3 regions of the Halomonas sp. HL-93 genome follow, and region 3 is predicted to be linked to each of the others. Evidence: predicted binding sites of a transcription regulator. Region 3 holds the regulator's gene; each other region holds the start of a gene.

Region 1 (7,236 bases), 1.9 Mb from region 3:
CGGTAAAGCTCCACCGTATGCACACCGGGAATGCCGAACAATGTCCTCACGCCGTAGGTATCGCGCAGCAGACGGATCAGTAGCTCGGCGCAGGTCAGGGTCGTTGCCGTTCTCTCATTGGCATCGCTCATTACAGCCCCCTTAGAAGAAAAACGTGTGGGCCATAAAGGCAATAATCGGCAGCGTGATAGCGGTACGCAGCAGGAAGATCGCCACCAACTCCCAGAGCTTGATGGGGATTTTCGACTTGAGCAGCAGCGCACCGATTTCCGACATGTAGATCAACTGGGTGAGCGACAGGCAGGCAATCACAAAGCGGGTCAGTTCGCTTTCGATGTTGGTCGCCAGCACCGCGGGCAGGAACATATCGGCAAAGCCCACCAGCGTCGCGGGCGCGGCAGCTTCCGCTTCAGGAATCCGCAGCAGCTCGAGCACCGGCACCATGGGGTAGGAAAGCCAGGTAAACAGCGGGGTAAATTCCGCTAGAATCAGCGCCACCGTGCCGATCGCAAACACCAGAGGCAACAGCGCAAGGAAGATATCCATTACGTTAAGCAGCGCTAATCGCGCTAACTTCTGAGGCCCTGGGGCACCAGCGGCGCGGCGGGTTGCCTGCAATAGGCTATAACGAAACAGGCCGATTTTTGCGGTACGTTTTTCGCTTAGCTGACAGCCCACCGGCTCGTAGTAGTCATTGGCTTTACGAGACAATGGCGGCAAACGAGGCACAATTACCGCCGCGATTAATCCCGCAACCACTACTGTGAAGTAAAACTGCACAAACAGGTGGTTGATATCCACAAAGCTGGTCACAAGCAGCGCAAAGGCAATCGATACCACAGAGAAATTGGTGGCAATCACCGCCGCTTCACGACCGTTATAATAGCCCTGCTCATACTGCTGCGTAGTGATCAGCACGCCGACGGTACCCGACCCCATCCATGAGGCGGTGGCATCGATGGCGCTGCGCCCCGGCAAATTAAAAATAATCCGGAACGGCTTGCGCACCAGGCTGCCGATAAACTCCATAAAGCCGAATTCCACCAGAAAAGGCAGCAGCAGCGCGGCAAAGAAGAAGAAGGTGAGTAGAACCGGCGCCAGGTCGTTGAGCATCACCCCACCGGTAAACGACGCAGTGACAAACTCAGGCCCAAACTGGAAATAAGTCATCAGAGCAAATATCGCACCTAGTATGCGCATCGCAAGCCATACCGACCCGACGTGAAACATCTCCTGCAGTACGCCGACTTTCGCCCAACTGGGATCGACCAGCTTGACGTAAAGCGTCGCCACCACCGATAGGCAGAGCACAATTACTGCAATCGCAGGCAATGCCGAGCCCAGTAATGTTTGCAAGCCATCGGCCATTAGGCCCATGCCGATATTAATGGTGTCACCCACTTGGAACGGCACCAGAAACAACAGCACCCCGATCAAGGAAGGAATTAAGAATTTAAGCAGATGGCGCCGTTGGATCGGCTCATCGGCGCTTGGCTCGTCTAGCTGCATATGCGAGGAGGACATAAAATTCACCTGTATTGAAGGTTTATTGGAGGTGAGTTGGCGGCGTTGGTCGCGGCGACAAGCGCCGCTGCTTTAGCTTGTCTATTTATCGACTGCGCCTTGTTAAGCCGACGCTTTTCTATCGCAATTTCCTGACGTCATCGGTTTAATCGCTACGCTTTACACTTGGCAGCACGCAGAGCATTTCATACAGCAACGTGGCCCCCATTAGTGCGGTGTTACCGCTGGTGTCATAAGGAGGAGAGACTTCCACCAGATCGCCGCCGACAATATTTAAGCCCGCAGCGCCACGCACGATTTCCAGCCCCTGGGCAGAGGTCAGCCCGCCCATTTCCACCGTTCCGGTGCCGGGGGCCACCGACGGATCCAACCCGTCAATGTCGAAGCTGATATACACCGGGATGTTGCCCATCTGCTCGCGCACCTCTTTCATCAGCGGCGCCAGCGAGCGGTACCAGCAATCCTCCGCCGGGACCACGCGAAAACCCTGGTCGCGGCACCAGTCAAAATCCTCAGCGGCGTAGCCGGTGCCGCGCAGGCCAATTTGCACCACCTTGCCATGGGCTAATAACCCCTCTTCCTGGGCGCGGCGAAACGGCGTGCCGTGGGCAATTGGTTCGCCGAACATGTGCTCGTTCACATCGGCGTGGGCATCGATGTGGATCAGCCCTACTGGGCCATGCTTTTTGGCAATGGAACGCAATACAGGCAGTGTCAGTGTGTGTTCGCCACCGAGCGTAAGTGGAATGCAGTTGTGCTTGAGCACGTCATCGTAAAACGCGGTGATGATGTCGACGCTTTTTGGCAGGTGAAAGGTATTGATAGGCACGTCACCGATGTCGGCCACTTGCAGGCTCTCAAAGGGAGCCGCGCGGGTCGCCATGTTATAAGGACGAAGCATGCGTGACTCATCACGGATCTGGCGCGGCCCGAGACGTGTGCCGGGGCGGTTCGAGGTACCAATGTCCATCGGAATGCCAATAAACGCCGCGTCGAGTCCCTTGGCAGTCTCCTGCGTGGGCAGGCGCATCATAGAGGTGGGCCCCGCAAAGCGGGGCATTGTGTTGCCACCCAGCGGCTGGTTGAAGTCCGACATGCATCTCTCCTCGATCTTCTTGGAAATTATTGAATCGCAATGCGATCGCTTTTAAAGCGCTATTTAACTGTTAATAAATAGTGCACAGAGCGTGCCAAGTCGCCGAAACCGCTAAATAGGCGCTACCGCCAGCTATTTGATGCAAAAATGCATTGAAACAATCCGCCTGCCGATTCAATAATGAATCATCGATTCAAAAACGCATCATAGGAGCCAGCCGGTGAGCGACATCGACAGTTGCGTGCTGCAAACGATTGTGGAGACGGCCAACGACCACTTCTTCATTGTTAGTGGCAAGGGTCGCGTGCTGGATATTAGCCCCGGGGCAGAAGCGGTTTACGGTGTCTCCCGAGAAGAGCTGCTTTCCAGCACGGTTCAGCAACTGCAGCAAGCAGGGATATTAAAGCCGTCGATCACCCTGGAAGTGATGCGCACGCGAAGGCCGGCGCAGCTTATGCAGGTTACCGGGACGGGGCGCCGGGTAATTGCTGAAGCCTATCCAGTGTTTGTGGACGGCAAACTTGAGCGCATTATTAGCCGCTCGCGGGACCTAACCGACTTGCAGTTACTACAAGACGAATATGCTCTGCTGCAAAAACGCTTCAGCGAACACTTAAAACGCAGCCACGCCGCGCCCGACGCCGAAGAACAGGCATTAGATGACGCACTGGATAATCTCCAGGTCAGAAGTAATGTCATGCGCGAAATTGCCCTGCTGCTTAAGCGGGTTGCCCCTTCCGATGCCAACGTGCTGATGCTTGGCGAGTCCGGCGTGGGTAAGACCGCCTTTGCCAAGCAGTTACACCGCTGGAGTGGCCGACGCGATGGCCCGTTTATCGAGGTCAACTGTTCAGCCATCCCCGAAAACCTTTTCGAATCCGAGATGTTCGGCTATCAGCCTGGCGCTTTCAGTGGGGCCGCAAGGCAAGGTAAAGCGGGCCTATTAGAACAGGCCGAAGGCGGCACATTATTTTTGGATGAGATCGGCGAGCTGCCGCTGTTGATGCAAACCAAGCTACTCAAAGTAATTCAGGACGGCAGCCTGACCCGTTTAGGCGATACGCGCCCGCGCCGGGTTGATTTTCGTTTGGTAGTGGCCACCAATCAGGACTTAGGCAAACAGGTCGAAGCCGGGCACTTTAGGCTGGATCTTTACTACCGCCTTAACGTAATTCCCGTCACTCTACCGCCACTGCGCGACCGCCGAGAGGATATCCCTGACCTTGTCGATGCCTGTTTGAACCGGCTGAACCAGCGCTACGGCCGACAAAAAATTCTGGGCAATCAAGTATGGTCGACGCTGATGGGAAGCGAGTGGCCGGGCAATGTGCGCGAGCTGGAAAACTGGTTGGAAAGAGTCTGGCTTTCAAGTCCTAGCGATCAAATCGAAGCTCCCGGCGCTCACCCCTATACCGAGCAATCGTCGATGAATGTGCAAAGCGCCTCGCCTACTGCCGACGCAGCACCCATCGAGCCCCACGAAACCCTCAAGCAATATCTCGCGCGGCTGGAGCGGGAAACGCTCACACAGCTCAGCGCGACGTTACCCAGCACCTATGCCATCGCCGAGCGGCTGGGCATCAGCCAATCCAGCGTCGTTCGACGCCTGCAGCGCTACGGTATTAAAGTCACTCGGTAAATATTTCGCTTGACACAGCTAACGTAACAACCCATCCATATAAGTGTCATGCAAGTGCAACACCTTCAACACAAGCTGTACCAATAACAATCAACAGCCGGTGATGTGTGTTATGAACCAATCGCGTATCCGCCTGGAACGCGTCACTAAACGTTGGGATGCGACCGCCGCTGTCGATAATATTTCTTTCGACGTGACGCCAGGGCAGTTCGTCATTCTGCTGGGGCCGTCGGGCTGCGGTAAATCAACCACATTGCGTATGATCGCGGGCTTAGAAGAAGCCAGCGACGGGCATATTTATATTGGTGAGCGCGACGTAACCCGCTTACCGCCCGGCGATCGCGGGCTGAGCATGGTGTTTCAGTCCTATGCCCTATTTCCGCACTTGAACGTGGCCGACAACATCGTATTTGGCCTACGCAGCCGCAAGGTCCCCAAGGCAGAACAGCGCGAGCGGTTGGCCAAAGTCGCTGAATTAGTCGACCTAACCGACTACCTGCACCGCAAACCGGCTCAACTGTCTGGTGGCCAGCGCCAGCGCGTTGCCCTCGCGCGCTCCGTCATTTCCGAACACCCGATTTGCCTGATGGATGAGCCGCTTTCCAATCTGGACGCTCGCCTACGCAGCGATATGCGCCGGGAAATAAAAGCACTACAGAGCCGCCTGAATATGACGGTGGTCTACGTCACACACGACCAGGTGGAAGCCATGAGTATGGGTGACCGTGTGATTCTGATGCAGCACGGTCACATTGTGCAGGACGGTACGCCCGACGAGCTTTACAACCGCCCCGCCAGCGCCTTCGCCGCAAGCTTTATCGGCAGCCCGGCCATGAACCTGCTACCGCTGGTGGCAGGTGACAACGGCGCCGTTATTGAGGGTGAACCGACCACGCCCGTAGCGCCCCTGGCAGCCGTCGGCGGGCAACTGGGAGTTCGTCCGGAAGATATCGAACTACGTCACTCAGCCGCCCACGGTGTCACTGCAAGGGTGTTGAACGATGAATATTTGGGCGCCGACACCATCGCCCACTTAGCGGTAGGCGAACACACCTTGAGGATTCGGCTGAGCGGTCGCCACGCGATCACCGGCCAGACATGCCGGATTGGCTGGCCCGCCCACGCCGCTCACCTGTTCGGTGACGATGGGCTGCGCCGTGATGACCTTTCGCCTTATCACCTGATGCCCACCGCTGAAACGACGGCCACCAGTGCCTCGCCCTTCAGCTCATTTCAAGACGCTGTACTCCACCCCCCTCGTTGAGGAGTTACCCCATGCGTGCACGAATACCGTTTGCCCTTTCCGCGCTCACCGCGGGCCTGTTAAGCGCTGGCCAGGCTGTCGCCGACGACCCGATTGAACTGACCATGTACTACCCCGTCTCGGTAGGCGGTGCGCTTACCGATGTGGTTGACGATTTGGTTGACGAATTTGAAAGCGAGCATCCCGATATCGACGTGGACGCTATCTACGCTGGCAACTACGACGACACTCGTGTACGCGCAATGTCAGCCATTGAAGCCGGCGATACGCCGCAGCTGTCGGTGTTGTTTTCCATCGACCTGTACGAGTTGCTTGAGCAAGACGCTATTGTGGCCTTCGATGACCTGGTTGAGACCAACGAAGAACGCGAATGGCTCGACAGCTTCTACCCAGGGCTAATGGAAAACGGCCAGTTGGACGGCAAAACCTACGGCATCCCTTTCCAGCGCTCGACCATCGTACTGTTCTGGAACAAAGACGCCTTTGAAGCCGCTGGCCTTGACCCCGAGACACCCCCTGAAAACTGGGAAGAAATGGCCGAGATGGCGGCCACCGTGCGAGAGGCGTCCGACGAGGAGCAGTGGGGTGTCATGGTGCCCTCCACCGGCTATCCGTACTGGATGTTTCAGGCCTTCGCGTTTCAAAACGGCCACCGCCTGATGAGCGAAGACGGCACCGAGGTGTACTTTGACGACCCCGCCGCTGTGGAGGCGCTCGAATACTGGGTATCCCTAGCGGATGAGCACGCGGCAATGCCCGACGGTACTATTGAATGGGGCACGCTACGCCAGAACTTTATCGAAGAGTCCACTGCCATGATGTGGCATACCACCGGCAACCTGACGGCCGTTCGCAGTGAGGCCGACTTTGACTTTGGCGTCGCCATGCTACCGATGAAAACCCAACGTGGCAGCCCCACCGGCGGCGGTAATTTCTATGTTTTTGAAGACGCGACAGAAGAAGAACAGCGTGCGGCGATGACGTTTATCCGCTGGATGACCGATCCCGAGCGGGCAGCTGCCTGGTCGATCGAAACAGGCTACATGGGCGTCAGCCCCGATGCCTACGAGACCGAGGCACTGCGCGACTATGTGGAAGAATTCGCACCAGCGGCAGTCGCTCGCGACCAGCTTGAACACGGTACAGCGGAGCTTTCCACCTACCAGGGTGGCCGCGTGCGCCGCGCGCTGGATAATGCTGTTCAGGCCGCGCTAACAGGGCAAATGTCGCCGGAAGAAGCGCTTAGCCAAGCACAGCAGGAAGCCGAAGGCGTACTGCGCCGCTACGCTCGCTAACGCACTTTTCCATGCTTGCCGGGGCCCGCCCCGGCTTTATCCGACTTGCGGCATTCAGCTATGACCTTAACTGCCCATCGCAAAATGCAGCTGTACGGCGCGCTGTTGTTACTGCCCGCTGCCGTGCTCTTGGCTACGTTCGCCTACCTACCCACGGTGATGACCGTGATCAACAGCCTGTTTTTACCTGGCTTTCGCGGTGCGCCCGCCGAATTTGTCGGGGTCGAGAACTACCAGGTGCTGTTTGACGACCCCACATTCTGCAAGGTGGCGCGTAACAATCTGCTCTATGCGCTGGGCACTATTCCCACTTCTATTGCCTTGGCTTTAGGCATGGCGCTGTTCGTCAACGGCAAGCTGCCGGGGCGCGGCTTTGTGCGTATGGCCTATTTTACGCCCACCATTCTGCCGATGGTCG
Region 2 (7,236 bases), 180 kb from region 3:
AAGGATAGCCAGTTCAACGGCATCCAGGTCTTGCAACCGGCGATCAAGCAGCGGCGATATTTCCCGGTCCAAATCCGCTTTAAAGCGAGCCGTATTGTGCAGCAGTTCATGAAACAGGGCCTGATCAGCGATTTCCATCACTTTGGACCAATTTTCATAATCTTCCAGGTCGTCATCTGGCACTTGGCTACGGAATTCCGCTTCAATGGCGCTGATTGACTTACCCGTCATATGCCACTGATATAGCCCTTGCACCGCCAGCTCGCGCGCCGCTTGTCGGCCCTGCTGGGCAGCCGAGGGCTTACGCTCACTCATGTGTATCCCCAGGCGCAATAGCGCGCAGCAACGAGACCATTTCCATCGCGGCCATGGCCGCTTCCGTACCTTTGTTACCGGCTTTGGTACCGGCACGTTCGATGGCTTGCTCGATTGTCTCAACGGTCAGCACGCCATTGGCAATCGGCGTATCGAACTCGAGTTGCAGCTGGTTGAGGGCAGTGTTACAGCCGCCCGCCACATACTCAAAATGCGGCGTACCGCCACGAATCACGGCGCCAAGCGCGATGACTGCATCGGGCTTCACCACCTTGAGCACGCGTTTGACGGCCAGCGGCAGTTCCCAGGCACCCGGGACGTGCACGATGTCGATATGCTCCATGTCGACGCCGTGACGCACCAGGCTGTCTACGGCGCCTTCCACCAGACTATCCACCACATGATGGTTGAAACGGCCAACTACGATGACGTACCGGCCATCAACGTCGACGTAGGTGCCTTCAACTTGAGAAAGGGATTGCATCAATTTATACCTGCTAAGAAGTTGGCTCATCGGAAGTATCATTCGGGCCCAATCGTTCAACGACTTCAAGATCAAAGCCGGAAAGCGCCGAAAACTTCCACGGTGAACTAAGTAAGCGCATTTTACCCACGCCAAGATGGCGCAGTATTTGCGAGCCGGTGCCAATGGTTAAGTAGTTGCCGGCTCCGTCAGAATCGCTGGTGCGCGGCTGGCGGACGCGTTCTAAAAAAATATCCAACTGATCTTTAAGGTCTTGATGCGGTCGTCCATCGTCAATGAGCACCAGGACACCTGCCGGGGCCGCGGCGATTTCCATCAGCGCTCGCTGGGCATCCCAACGACACTGCTCGCCTTTGGTAAGCCCCAGCACATCGCGTAGCGTATCGGCCAAATGCACCCTCACCGTGGTGGGCGCCTCAGGCGTGGGCTGCCCCTTGACCAGCGCCAGATGATGCGCACCCTGGATACGGTCACGAAACACGTGCAACGTCATCTCGCCCTGGGTGGTCATGATCGGCGAAGTTTCCAGATGATCGACGGTCTGCTCATTGACGATACGGTAATGGATCAGGTCAGCTATGGTGCCCATCTTGATGCCGTGCTCACGGGCGAAAGCTTCAAGCTCGGAGCGACGCGCCATGCTGCCGTCGTCGTTCATGACTTCACAAATCACACCACTCGGCTCACAACCCGCCAGAGCAGCCAAATCACAGGCTGCCTCGGTATGACCAGCACGACGCAGCACGCCGCCCGGCTCGGCCATCAGGGGGAAAATATGCCCCGGTTGGACGATATCCGTGGGTTTGGCATGCGGGGCGACGGCCGCCTGGACAGTGCGCGCGCGGTCAGCCGCTGAAATCCCAGTGGTTACCCCTTCGGTGGCTTCAATGGAAAGGGTGAACTTGGTCCCAAACCCTGAGCCGTTGTCGCGCACCATCAGCGGTAAGTTAAGCTGCTCGCAGCGAGCCCGCGTCATCGGCAGACAAATTAAGCCGCGGGCAAAACGTGCCATAAAGTTGATATGTTCCGCCTGGACTTTTTCGGCGGCCATGATGATATCACCTTCATTTTCGCGATCCTCATCGTCCATGAGAATCACCATTTTGCCCTGGCGAATATCGTCGACCAGTTCGGCAATGGGGGCTAATTCCCCAGAGGAAGCGTGCGCCATGGAATCTCCAAAAGGTTGTCGCAATGGGTGCGATTTCGCGCGTCAGGGTACCTTGGTATCGTCGCTTGCGCCAGTCACTAACGGTGAGGCGATAATCCGCCAATCCCGACCCACTGCCCGAACATCATGAATGGTGAGGCGCTGCTGATCAGCCATCAGGGTAAGTCCTGGCAGAGCAAAAAGCGGTCGAGCTTCTCCCCCTAACAGCGTAGGTGCAATGAATAGCTGCATTTCATCGATCAAGCCCGCGTTGATCATCGCCCCCGCCAGAGTCGCTCCGGTTTCGACCAGCAGCTCATTGACCTCTTCGTTGACCGTCAGCCATTCGAGCAAAGCGGGCAGGTCCACCCGGCCTTGTGGGTCGGCAGGTAAAGTCTGCACCTCTGCGCCTGCTCCAATCAGCCGCTCACGCTTGTCGGCGTCGTGAGACGGCGTGGTCATGATCAGAGTGCGCCCAGGCGCTCGCAAACAGGCAGCAGCAAGCGGCAGCCGCAGCTGGCTATCAACAATGACCCTAAGCGGCTGACGACCAGCCACTTCCTCGGCGTCGTCCAGACCAAGTTGCTCGGCGCGCACGGTCAGCCGCGAGTCGTCCATAATCACCGACTCAACGCCGCTAAGAATCGCACTGGAACGGGCGCGCAGTCGTTGCACCTGAGCACGCGCCTCGGGACCAGTAATCCACTGTGATTCTCCCGACCCCATGGCGGTGCGGCCATCCAAGCTCATCGCCATTTTCATACGCACGAAGGGACGCTTGGACGCCATACGAGCGATAAAACCTGGATTAAGTGCCCGGGCATCCGAGGCTAGCAAACCCACGGACACCTCGATACCCGCCTCTTCCAGCATGCGAATGCCCCGACCGCTAACCTGGGGGTTAGGATCGACCATTGCCACCACCACCCGCGCCACCTGAGCGGCTTGCAGCGCCCGCGCGCAAGGGCCGGTGCGGCCGGTATGCGAACATGGCTCTAGCGTGACATAAACCGTCGCGCCCTGGGCGCGGTCGCCGACGGCGCTTAACGCATTAATCTCGGCATGGGGCTCACCCGCTCGACGGTGAAACCCTTCGCCTATAATCTCACCGTCACGCACGATCACGCAGCCCACGCGTGGATTTGGGTCGGAGGTATACAAACCGCGCGCTGCCAGCACGAGGGCGCGTGACATGTAGCGATGATCCTCGGCACTAAACGACGTCATACTCACGAGGAAGGCCCAGCGTCCGTGGGCTCTTGGGAAAGGCGATCAATTTCAGCGCGGAACTCGTCCAGATCCTGGAATTTACGATATACCGAGGCAAAGCGAATGTAGGCCACTTGATCGAGAGTATTCAGTGCCTGCATGACCGACTCCCCGATCTCGCGAGCGTTAATTTCTCGATCCCCCCGGGCGCGCAGCGTTTGACGAATCCGCTCAACAGCCGACTCAATCGCTTCTGCACTGACCGGCCGCTTTTCGAGCGCCCGCAGCATACCAGCGCGCAACTTGGTTTCGTTGAAGCTCTCGCGAGAACCGTCAGACTTCACCACGCGGGGCATCACCAACTCGGCGGTTTCGTAGGTGGTAAAACGTTCCTGACAGCTTGCGCATTGGCGACGACGACGCACTTGGTCACCGTCGGCCACCAGCCGCGAATCGGTCACGCGAGTATCGTTAGCACCACAAAAGGGGCAATGCATGGCGTTCAACCTATTGTCAGCCCGTGCTACAACGTGGCACGAGAAAGCAAAAATGACCTGTCAATGCGTTCTTAACCCGTCATTGTAACGTTTTGGCACATAAGCTGCACCGTTTGTGGAAGCCTGTTTATTAGGACGCCTTCATGACTGCCTTCGACACTACCGTTCATGCCCACTTGAGCCACCTTTATGGCCCCCGCGCCGCTGAGGTTCAGCGTCGGCTTAATCTGCACTTGACGCACTTTCTCGCTGCCCGCAAAGCGCCGACCGCCACCGGGAAGCGCGCCCAGCATGCACCATCTTGGAGCGAAAAAGACCAGTGGCTGATCGCCTATGGTGACTCAATTGTCGATGACCAAACGCCACCATTAGCGGTGCTTAACGACTTTTTGCAGGCGCGGCTCGGTGAACGTATCAGCGGCGTCCACGTACTGCCGTTTTTCCCGTGGAGCAGCGACGACGGCTTTTCAGTGATTCACTACCGAGAGGTCAACCCAGACCTGGGCGATTGGCAGCATATTCAAACCCTCGCCCGCCACTACGATTTGATGGCCGACTTGGTACTCAATCATGTGTCGCGGGAATCACTGTGGTTTGTCGATTACCTGAGCGGCAGCCTGCCGGGGCGTGATTACTTTATCGAAGTCGACCCGGACACTGATGTGTCGGCCGTGGTGCGCCCACGCAGCAGCCCACTGCTGGTGCCTATCTCCACCCGCCGGGGCACACGCTATCTATGGGCAACGTTTTCTGAAGACCAACTCGACCTGAACTTTGAAAACCCCGATGTGCTGCTGGAATTTGTTGGCATCCTACTGTTTTACCTAGAACAAGGTACCCGCATCGTGCGGCTGGATGCCGTCGCCTTTCTGTGGAAACGATTGGGAACGCCGTGCATTCACTTACCCGAAACCCATACGGTGGTGCGATTGCTGCGCGCCATCGTCGACCATGTTGCCCCGGGCACCTTACTGATCACTGAAACCAACGTGCCTCACCACGAAAACATCAGCTACTTCGGGCTTGACCTCCAGGCCGACGGACCACCCGACGAAGCCCACATGATTTATCAGTTCACCTTGCCGCCGCTACTACTGCACACGCTAACCCGTGGCGAGACCAGCACTCTGCAAGCCTGGCTGGCGAGCCTGCCTCCGCTGCCGGACCACTGTACCTATCTCAACTTTACTGCCAGTCACGACGGCATTGGCGTGCGCCCGCTGGAAGGCCTGCTACCCGATCACGAACGCGATGCCCTGCTTGAACTGATGCATCGCTTCGGTGGCTTTGTCAGCATGCGCAGTAACCCAGACGGCAGCGACACACCCTACGAAATCAACATCACCTGGTTTGAAGCCATGCAAGGCACGCGCAAAGGCCCCGACCCGTGGCAAATCGCGCGCTTTTTGTGCAGTCAGGCGATCATGCTCAGCCTGCAGGGGATTCCCGCCCTGTACATTCACACACTGACCGGCACCCTCAACGACGTCGAGGGGGTTGAACGTAGCGGCCGTCTGCGCTCAATCAATCGTCGCCGCTGGCAGCGCCGCGAACTGGACTTACTCCTCGACAGCACTGCCACACCTACCCACGACGTCTTCAATGCCCTTAGCCGCTTGTTGGAATATCGCCGCCAAGAGCCGTGCTTTCACCCAAATGCCGCACAGCGGGTGCTTGCCTCAGAGCCATCGCTACTGGCCATCGAGCGTGGCCCGCTAGCTAGCGGCCGCCGCCTGTTGGCGCTGTATAACGTCACCGAAGTGCCGCTGTCGTTCGAACAGCTCGGTGATGACGTTCAGTGCGCTTTATCATCAACGTCATGGCAGCCCTTGAGCGGCGAAACCGACTGGCAGCCGACGGACCCACTGCCCCCATATGCTGTGCGCTGGCTGACTAACAATCCTTAATGTTATAAGGATAGAAACTTTAGCAAGAAAAAGATGCCTATTCAGGTCACGCGCGTTACGCTAGGTCCTCGATTTTGCGATGATTAAGGAGCGTTATGCGCGACTGGTTCTCTATGCCCTTTCCGGTGTCACGAAGTTTTACCCTAATAGCCAGCGCGATGCTCGGTATGCTTATGATGCCGACCGCTCAGGCCGACTCGCTTCCAGCCCCCATCCAAGCCTTGGCAGATCAAGGCCTTGAGATTCACGGCGAGTTTGACGCCCCCGGCGGAATGCGCGGCTTTGGCGCCAGCCGGCAGGGTCAAGAACTGACCATTTACTTAACGCCCGACGGCGAGCATGCCATCAGCGGCTCGCTGACCGACCAAGACGGCGATAACCAGCTTGAGGAGGCAGCCCTGGATAAGCACGTACGGGCACCCCTAGAAGCAGAAACTTGGCAGCTACTGGAAGACAGCCATTGGATTCAAGATGGCCAGCGCGACGCACCTCGCGTGATTTACACCTTTACCGACCCTAACTGCCCCTATTGCCAAACCTTCTGGGAAGCCGCGCGGCCTTGGGTCGACGCTGGCGAGGTGCAACTGCGCCATATCATGGTGGGTATTTTAGATGCCGACAGCCCCGCCAAAGCGGCTGCGCTACTCGCTGCCGAGGACCCCGCCGAAGCACTCGTCAACCACAAGCAAGGCGAACGCATCAGCGCCAGCGCTCAACCTCGCGATATTGAAGAACAGGTCTACGCCAACAACCAGCTGTTCGAAGGCCTGGGGCTCTCCGCCACGCCGACCAGCGCCTTCAAGCGCCAGACCGACGAAGGCGTCACCCGGCTGGACCGCGTTGAAGGCATGCCAAATGACGAGCGCCTGGAAGCGATGATGGGCGGCCCGGCGCCCGAGTAAGCGATAGCCTCGTCAGGCAACGCGCCTGGCGATCAGCCAGCCCACCACCATGGTCGCCAGCATCGCCACCAGCGGTAATGTGGCGCCGCCCAGCGACGCGATGGCGGGCCCCGGGCAATAGCCCGAGAGGCCCCACCCCACGCCGAACAGCGCCGCTCCACCGAGCAGTCTGGCATCAAGCGTCTGCTTGCCGGGCAGCTGAAAGCGCCCGGCAAGCATGGGGGCGGGTTGCTTCAGCACAACGCGGTAGCCGATGAAGGTGGTGATGACCGCCCCGCCGAGTACGAACATCAGCGTCGGGTCCCAGTCACCGGCGACATCCAGGAAGCCGACCACCCTGGCCGGGTCGGTCATGCCAGAGACCGCCAGTCCCAGGCTGAACAGCAGGCCGGCGACATAGCTCGCTACCAGGGTCAGAGACTGTTTTTTCATGCCCCACCTCCCAGGACGTGCCGCACGACATAGACAGTCACCAGCGCGGCGACCAGGAACGTGATCGTTGCCGCCAGCGACCGCGGTGAGAGACGCGCAAGCCCGCACACCCCGTGGCCGCTGGTGCAGCCGCTGCCGAGCCCGGTGCCCAGCCCGACCAGCAGACCGGCCACCAGCATCAGCGGCACGCCGCCCAGGGGCTGGCCGATGACCTCGCCGGGATGATTGACGACGTTGCCCCATCCGATGCCAAGCCCCATCAGCAGCAAAGGCCCGCTGACCAAGCCGACGAGAAAGGCCAATCGCCAGGCGCTATCGCCTTGAGGCCGCTGGGTGATCA
Region 3 (7,236 bases):
CCCGGTACATCCTATCGCGACGGTCATGTAGCTGCGCTGGCTGTTTTGGTAGGCCGGAAGCCAGCGTTCAAGCCACGCCTGAATATCGCTGGCCATGTCATCGACCAGGGGATAGTTAGCTAAAAACGCAATTATATCGGCATCGCGGCCAGTAGACGAGCGCAGAGAGGGATCCCAGTAAGGATTAGGCAGGCAGCGCACGTCGAAAACGATATCGGCATCGAGCGGCACACCGCGCTTATAGCCGAATGACTCAAAGGTCAGCGTTAGCTGATCACGTCGCTGATGCGCTACCTGGTCGGTGATACGACGACGAAGATCGTGTACTGACAGGCGCGATGTATCGATAGTGAGATCGGCGAGGTCACGGATTTCGTGCAGCGTTTGCTCTTCTTGATCAATGGCTTCTTCAAGCGTGAGCGTACTATTGCGTGTTAACGGGTGGCGCCTTCGAGTAGCCGAATAGCGCTCCAGCAAAATGCGTGCATCGGTGGTCAGATATACAATCTGACACTTGATGGTACGTTGGCGAAGCTCTTCGAGAAGCTTGGGAAGCTTAGCAAGCGCGCCCGGCAGATTGCGCGCATCAATGCTAACCGCCAGATGGGTGCGTTCCCCCTGGTCGCGTAGCTCATCAATCAGCGAGTCCAGTAGCATGGCTGGCAAATTATCAATGGCGTAATAGCCCAAATCTTCCAGCGCCTGTAAGGCAATTGATTTGCCTGACCCGGATCGTCCACTAATAATGACGAGTTGCATGAAGGCTCTCTTGCTTGCGGTCAAGTGACGTGGGTAACCAGCCAGATTAAGACGTTAACTCAATCTATACCCACCGGACGTGCCAGCGGGTTACTGACTGGCTGCTTGGTCGCGTATCTTGGCGGAGATGAGATCCAGCAATTCACGTTGACTGCCCGTTTTGCGTAGCTGCTGGCGTGTGTCGGCGTCGTTCATGATGGAAGCGACTTGGCCCAGCAAGGCCAAATGCGTGTCGTCCGCTTCTTCGGGCACAAGTAGGACAAACACCAAATCCACCGGATCGCCGTCAATTGCATCGAAGTCGACCGCTTCATTGAGTTTGAGAAAGCCCGCGATAGGCGATTCACAGTGTGGGCTTCGCGCATGAGGAATCGCCACACCGTTGCCAATTCCCGTGCTGCCCAGGCGTTCACGCCCAATCAAGCGACTGAATACTTCCTGGCTATCGAGGCTTGGGATGTTTTGCGCGATGAAGGTGCTGAAAAACTCCAGCACCCGTTTTTTGCTGCCCCCAGGCACATCGTAGAGAACGCGCTCCGGGGGGAGGATAGTGGCCAACGTCATTGAATTAACGCACGCCTGCGCCTTGGGCGCGGGCTTGTGCTTTTTCCTTATGCTTAACGAGTTGCCTATCGATTTTGTCCGCTAGGGCGTCAATGGCGGCGTACATATCATTATCAAGGGCTTCGGCGTGCAAGTCAGCACCTGCTGCGTGCAACGTGCAGGCCGCCTGTTGGCGCTCTTTTTCAACCGAAAGCGTTACCTGCACGGTGGTAATGTTGTCGTAATGGCGCTCGACGCGTTCCAACTTTTCGTTGACATAGTCACGCAAGGCGTCAGTCAGTTCCACATGATGACCGGTGATATTGACTTGCATTGACGTACTCCTTATCCATCGGACTGTTCTTCGATTGTAACCCTTTTTGCCGTTAAGCAAAGCCCTTGTGATGAGTTTCCGTTTATCTAACGCAAACGACGTCGCTCGCTGGATGAGGGAATGCCCATGCCTTCTCGATATTTGGCGACAGTGCGGCGTGCCACGTGGATGCCGACGTCTTCAAGTAGAGTCACTAAACGGCTGTCCGACAGTGGTTTGCCGGAGGGCTCTTCCTGAATTAATTTTTTGAGCCGTGCACGAATCGCCGTACTGGAGTGGCTGTCACCGTCTTGACCGCTTATTTGGCTGGAGAAGAAGTATTTAAGCTCGAAAATACCCCTTGGGGTATGGATGAATTTCTGGGTGGTGACGCGAGAAATCGTCGATTCGTGCATCTCTACCGCATCCGCAATATCCGCCAGAATAAGCGGCTTCATGGCTTCTTCGCCCTGCTCTAAAAAGCCGATTTGGCGAGTGATGATTTCGCGGCCGACACGCAGTAGCGTGTCGTTGCGGCTGGAGAGGCTTTTGATCAGCCAGCGGGCTTCCTGTAAGTGGTCTTTGAGGAATTGGTTATCCTGACTTTTGTCGGCGCGCTTAATCAGGCTGGCGTAGTCGGGTTGAATCCTGAGCTTAGGCAGCGCCTCTGGATTGAGTTCGAGGTGCCAGCCTTCGTTATCGTGGCGAACCACTAGATCGGGGATCACATAGCTGTCGTCAGTGGCGCTATAAGCGCTGCCTGGGCGCGGGTCAAGGCTGCGGATGAGCTGGACGACCTCGTCTAGCTGCGCATCGTCGAGACTTAATCGTCGCTTGAGTAGACGTTGATCATTTTTGCCCAAGGCTTCCAGAAACTGGCGCACCAAACGCCGCGCGGGAATCAATAACGGCGTATCGTCGGGTAGCGTGGCGAGTTGTAGCATCAGGCACTCGCGAAGATCACGGGCGAACACGCCGGTGGGCTCAAACTGTTGAAGCCGTAACAAGATGGTTTCAACCTCACGCTGGCTGAGCCCTTCCACGCCTTGGGCGCGCAGCCCTTCGCGGATATCGTTGAGTGGCTGGGTGAGGTAGCCGTTTGTATCGAGAGCATCAATCAGGCTCTCGGCAACCAGCTGTTCGCGGCTGCTTAAATCGGTCATGGCCAGTTGCCAGAGGAGGTGGCCGTGTAGGCTTTGCCCCGCCGCTTGGCGTTCAAAGTCAGGGCCCTCACCACTCGAGCTGCCGGTACTGCCCGTGTCCTGGTAGGTATCCGACCAGTCACTGTCGACGGAGAGCTCTGTGGGGATGCTGTCTGCCCATTCGGCTTCTTCCGGCTCGCTGGCGGCTTGTTCGCTGAACTCATCCTCCTGCTCAAGCATGGGGTTGGCGTCCAGCGCTTGCTGAATTTCCTGGCGTAAATCGAGCGTTGATAGCTGCAGCAGAGCAATTGCCTGCTGCAGCTGAGGTGTCATGGTGAGCTGGGTGCCAATTCGCAGTTGAAGAGAAGCTTTCATGACCATCAGAGAACCATTCGGTTATCGGAAAGCATCCACCCTAGTGCGAGTTTTGTTTTGGTGCAAGTGCAATAAGCATGCCACCGGCAATAAATATGCCATTGATAGCTTTACAGACGGAAATCAGCGCCTAAGTAAACGTCGCGCACTTCTTGATTGTCAAGAATGGCGTTTGGTGTGCCGCTGGCAATAATGTGGCCATCGCCGACAATGTAGGCGATGTCGCATATATCCAGCGTTTCACGCACGTTGTGGTCGGTGATCAATACGCCAATGCCCCGGTCCTTCAATGCGCGGATAATCGACTTGATGTCGCCCACTGAAATAGGGTCTACGCCCGCGAAGGGTTCATCGAGCAGAATAAATGCAGGCTCAGTGGCCAGTGACCTAGCGATTTCGACGCGCCGCCGTTCACCACCCGATAGGCTCATGCCCATATTGTCGCGGATATGGGTGATATGAAAATCCTCTAGCAGTGTTTCCAGACGAGCTTCGCGTCCGGCGCGGTCCAGGTCGCTTCGGGTCTGCAAAATGGCCATGATGTTATCGGCGACGGAAAGCTTGCGGAAAATCGACGCTTCTTGAGGTAAGTAGCCAATGCCTGCCTTGGCGCGCTCGTGCATAGGGGCGCGAGAAAGATCAAGGGTGTCGATGCCGACGCTGCCTGCATCTGCCTTGACCAAGCCGACAATCATATAGAACGAGGTGGTTTTACCCGCGCCGTTGGGGCCAAGCAAACCCACAATGCTGCCTTGGGAGATGTCCAGGTTAATATCTTTTACGACGCGTCGGCGCTTATAGCTTTTTGCCAAATGGCGGGCGTGTAGCGTTCGAGTTGCGCTTTCGGCGGCAGCTACCATCGGGCTCTCCTTAGTCTTCGGGTTGCAGCGTCATGCGGATGCGTTGCGGCTCTTGGTTCTCAACATCGGAACGCGCTTCGACGACCTCGCGGTCGATGAAATAATCCAAACGTCCGCCGGTGAAGCGGTCGCCTTGTTGAATGATTTCTGCCTGGTCAATCAACTCAACCCGGCGCTCGGCGACGTGATAAATCACGCGCCGGCCCCAGCCTTCTATCGGGCCATCTTGGTCCTCGGGTTGCTGACGTAAATAGGCGCGATCACCCAGTGCCGTCGCCCGCGAGAGCTCGCCTTCTTCGTTACGTTGGATTTCAACTTCATCGCCTCTGATCAGCATATCTCCCTGGCGAACCTCTACGTCGCCGGTGTAAACCGCCGTACCGGCACGTTGGTCAAGGTCAAGCTGATCGGCTTCGACTTCAACCGGTTGCTGTTGCTGGTGATTATCCGCCAGCGCATAAAAAGGGACTAAGCAGGCAGCGGCAACCGCCGTGTAGATAAACGCTTTCATGTTTTATTCCTGTCCAGGTTGCGTCTCTGGGGGGTGGTGGCCTTGAACGTTATCTTCAAGCCTCACCTCATCCTCGTTTAGCCATGCATCCATCCGCTGCGCCGTTGTTCGCTGGGGCGGTTGCTGGAGTAGCACGTGGGTGTCACTCCATGCATGGGCGTTTTTCCCTTCATAGTGCAGGACATCTGTATCGAGTTGCCAGCCCTCTTCGGGTGCTATGAGCTTGGCATTGCCGGAAAGCGTCAGTTCCTGGGAGCGAGTGTTAAGCGTGCCCACCTCTGACGTGGCGTTCCACACGCGTCGCTCGCTGTCATAAAGTGTGGCGTGGGGTGTTTCGGTCTGGGTCGTCGCAGATTGAGGGGTATGTACCAGGCGGGGTGTGGTCAGCCCCTGCTGGATATTACCCTGTTCGTCAAATAGCGTGAGCTCGGCATTGTGTAGGACATGCCCCGGCTCTTCCGCACGCGCATCTGGGTCCTGGGGGACAGTTTGCGGGCCGCCAGGGTCCAGCCATACCAGCATGCCGCCGAGGGCCAGCACAATCAGCGCAAGTCCCACGCGCGTGCGAAGTTGCTTCAACATAGTTCCTCAGCCGTGTAAGTAGGTATCGATGACGGCGCCCCAGTGCCCTTGGGCGTCGAGTAGCGCATCGCAGACTTCACGAACCGCTCCGTGGCCGCCCAGGCGCTCTGTCACCCAGTCAGCATGGGTGTGCATGTAGTCAGGTGCGTTGGGCACCGTGATCCCGACCCCCGCTCGCTTGATGCTTGCCAAATCGGGTAGGTCGTCGCCGCAATACGCTACTTGAGGCAGTTCAAGCCCAAGGCGTTGGCAAAGGTCGCGCAGCACGGTCAATTTATCCTCGCAGCCTTGGTAGACGTGAGGAATGCCCAGCGCAGCGGCGCGTTGACTGACCATGGGTGAGTCACGACCGGTGATCAGGGCGACTGAAATACCCGCGCGTTTAAGTAGTTTGAGCCCATGGCCGTCTTGGGTGTGGAAGGCTTTGATTTCCACGCCATCGGCCTGAAAGTAAAGCCGACCGTCGGTGAGTACGCCATCAACATCAAGGGCAAATAAGCGAATGCGACGCAGTCGGTCGAGTAGGTCAGTGGAAAGGGTCATTGAGCCTCCGGTCGATTCAATTAAATGACGCCGCTGGCGAGCAGGTCATGCATATGTAGAGCGCCTATTGGGCGTTGTTGTTCATCCACCACCGCGAGGGCGGTAATGCGGTTGTCCTCCATGATGCGCACGGCTTCCGCCGCCAGCAGGTCGGGGGATATCCGCTTGCCGGGCCGCGTCATGACGTCATCTACCCGCACTTCACGCAAATCGTGGAAGTTATCCAGCGTGCGGCGTAAATCGCCATCCGTGTAGACGCCGGCTAGTTGGCCGTTGGGGTCCACCACGCAGGTGAAGCCCAAGCCTTGCCGGGTGATTTCCAATAAGGCGTCGCGTAGTGGGCTGCCTAATGCAACCTGCGGTAAACGTTCACCCTGATGCATAAGGTCGCGAACGCGCAGCAACAGGCGTCGGCCGAGGCTGCCGCCAGGATGCGACAATGCAAAGTCCTCTGCGGTAAAACCACGCGCTTCCAGAAGCGCCACCGCGAGGGCGTCGCCGAGGGCCAAGGCCGCTGTGGTTGAGCTTGTCGGGGCAAGGTCAAGGGGGCAAGCTTCGCGATCCACGCTGCTATTTAAATGAGCATCCGCATGCTGGGCCAGGGTCGAGGTGGGGCGCCCCGTCATGCTGATTAGTGGCGTCCCCAGCCGCTTGAGTAGCGGCAGCAGGGCGGTCACTTCGGCGGTTTCCCCTGAGTTAGAGAGCGCTATAACGACGTCGCTGCGCGTGATCATTCCCAGGTCGCCGTGGCTGGCTTCGCCCGGGTGAACGAAAAAAGCGGGCGATCCGGTGCTGGCTAATGTAGCCGCGAGCTTACCCGCAATATGGCCAGATTTTCCCATACCGGTGACGACTACGCGTCCTTGGCAGGCCAAGATAAGCTCGCAGGCATGGTCGAAATGCGCATCCAGTTTGGCGGCCAAACCTGCGATCGCGGCTTGCTCGATGTTTAGCGTGCGCAGTGCGCTTTGACGAAAAGGCGTGCTAGCAGCTGTCTCTGGCATGAGTATTAGCGTGGCTCGTTAAAATAATAAATAGAAGATAAGAATAACATTGACTGAGTGGACTTTGCCCCATCGTTTTGTGGTGAGGTGAACAGAGGCTCGCTTGTCGTCGTCAGGTAAGGTTAGAATACGATGTTCGATAATAGTTTTTAAACACTGTTTTCTTTATGCTGCGTGAAGCCAGTGAGTACGCACGTTAACGCGAGAGTTGATGGTTCCATGAGCGATGTGCCTTTTATTGAAGTCGAGAACCTGTATTTTTCGCGGGGTGATACCGAGATTTTTCGCGGGGTGAATATCACCATCCCGCGAGGAAAAGTGACGGCAATCATGGGGCCAAGCGGTACCGGTAAAACGACTTTATTGAAGCTGATCGGAGGCCAGCTTACACCCGATCAGGGCCGCGTGTTGATTGATGGAGACGATGTCCACCGGTTATCGCGTAAGGCATTGTTCGCCCTGCGCAAGCGCATGGGCATGCTGTTTCAAAGCGGCGCGCTGTTTTCAGACCTGGATGTTTATGAAAACGTGGCATTTCCGCTGCGTGTTCATACGGATCTACCCGATGCGATGATCCGCGATTTGGTGCTGCTCAAACTTCAAG

Evidence for each region. The regulator sigma-54, encoded in region 3, starts transcription at its own class of promoters, with help from an activator protein. The targets are predictions, from matches to a motif close to TGGCACNNNNNTTGCTNT.
Region 1: a site for sigma-54 is predicted at 2,700-2,717, ahead of speB (agmatinase). Genes of this name have one in related genera too.
Region 2: a site for sigma-54 is predicted at 3,749-3,766, ahead of GA0071314_RS12270 (sugar phosphorylase). Genes of this name have one in related genera too.

What each region holds. Positions count from the first base shown of each region.
Region 1 is NZ_LT593974.1:535,263-542,498, reverse strand. It holds gene GA0071314_RS02415 (5-guanidino-2-oxopentanoate decarboxylase) at 1-131, opposite strand, end outside; gene GA0071314_RS02410 (YjiH family protein) at 142-1,524, opposite strand; gene speB (agmatinase) at 1,670-2,620, opposite strand; gene GA0071314_RS02400 (sigma-54 interaction domain-containing protein) at 2,841-4,259, shown strand; gene GA0071314_RS02395 (ABC transporter ATP-binding protein) at 4,372-5,523, shown strand; gene GA0071314_RS02390 (ABC transporter substrate-binding protein) at 5,535-6,818, shown strand; gene GA0071314_RS02385 (carbohydrate ABC transporter permease) at 6,879-7,236, shown strand, end outside.
Region 2 is NZ_LT593974.1:2,628,050-2,635,285, forward strand. It holds gene nusB (transcription antitermination factor NusB) at 1-315, opposite strand, end outside; gene ribH (6,7-dimethyl-8-ribityllumazine synthase) at 308-799, opposite strand; gene ribBA (bifunctional 3,4-dihydroxy-2-butanone-4-phosphate synthase/GTP cyclohydrolase II) at 813-1,970, opposite strand; gene ribD (bifunctional diaminohydroxyphosphoribosylaminopyrimidine deaminase/5-amino-6-(5-phosphoribosylamino)uracil reductase RibD) at 2,013-3,176, opposite strand; gene nrdR (transcriptional regulator NrdR) at 3,179-3,655, opposite strand; gene GA0071314_RS12270 (sugar phosphorylase) at 3,799-5,562, shown strand; gene dsbG (thiol:disulfide interchange protein DsbG) at 5,721-6,464, shown strand; gene GA0071314_RS12280 (DUF6691 family protein) at 6,477-6,896, opposite strand; gene GA0071314_RS12285 (YeeE/YedE family protein) at 6,893-7,236, opposite strand, start outside.
Region 3 is NZ_LT593974.1:2,444,544-2,451,779, reverse strand. It holds gene rapZ (RNase adapter RapZ) at 1-759, opposite strand, end outside; gene GA0071314_RS11420 (PTS sugar transporter subunit IIA) at 850-1,323, opposite strand; gene hpf (ribosome hibernation-promoting factor, HPF/YfiA family) at 1,328-1,636, opposite strand; gene GA0071314_RS11410 (RNA polymerase factor sigma-54) at 1,723-3,138, opposite strand; gene lptB (LPS export ABC transporter ATP-binding protein) at 3,243-3,992, opposite strand; gene lptA (lipopolysaccharide transport periplasmic protein LptA) at 4,003-4,503, opposite strand; gene lptC (LPS export ABC transporter periplasmic protein LptC) at 4,507-5,085, opposite strand; gene GA0071314_RS11390 (KdsC family phosphatase) at 5,092-5,628, opposite strand; gene GA0071314_RS11385 (KpsF/GutQ family sugar-phosphate isomerase) at 5,649-6,632, opposite strand; gene GA0071314_RS11380 (ABC transporter ATP-binding protein) at 6,852-7,236, shown strand, end outside.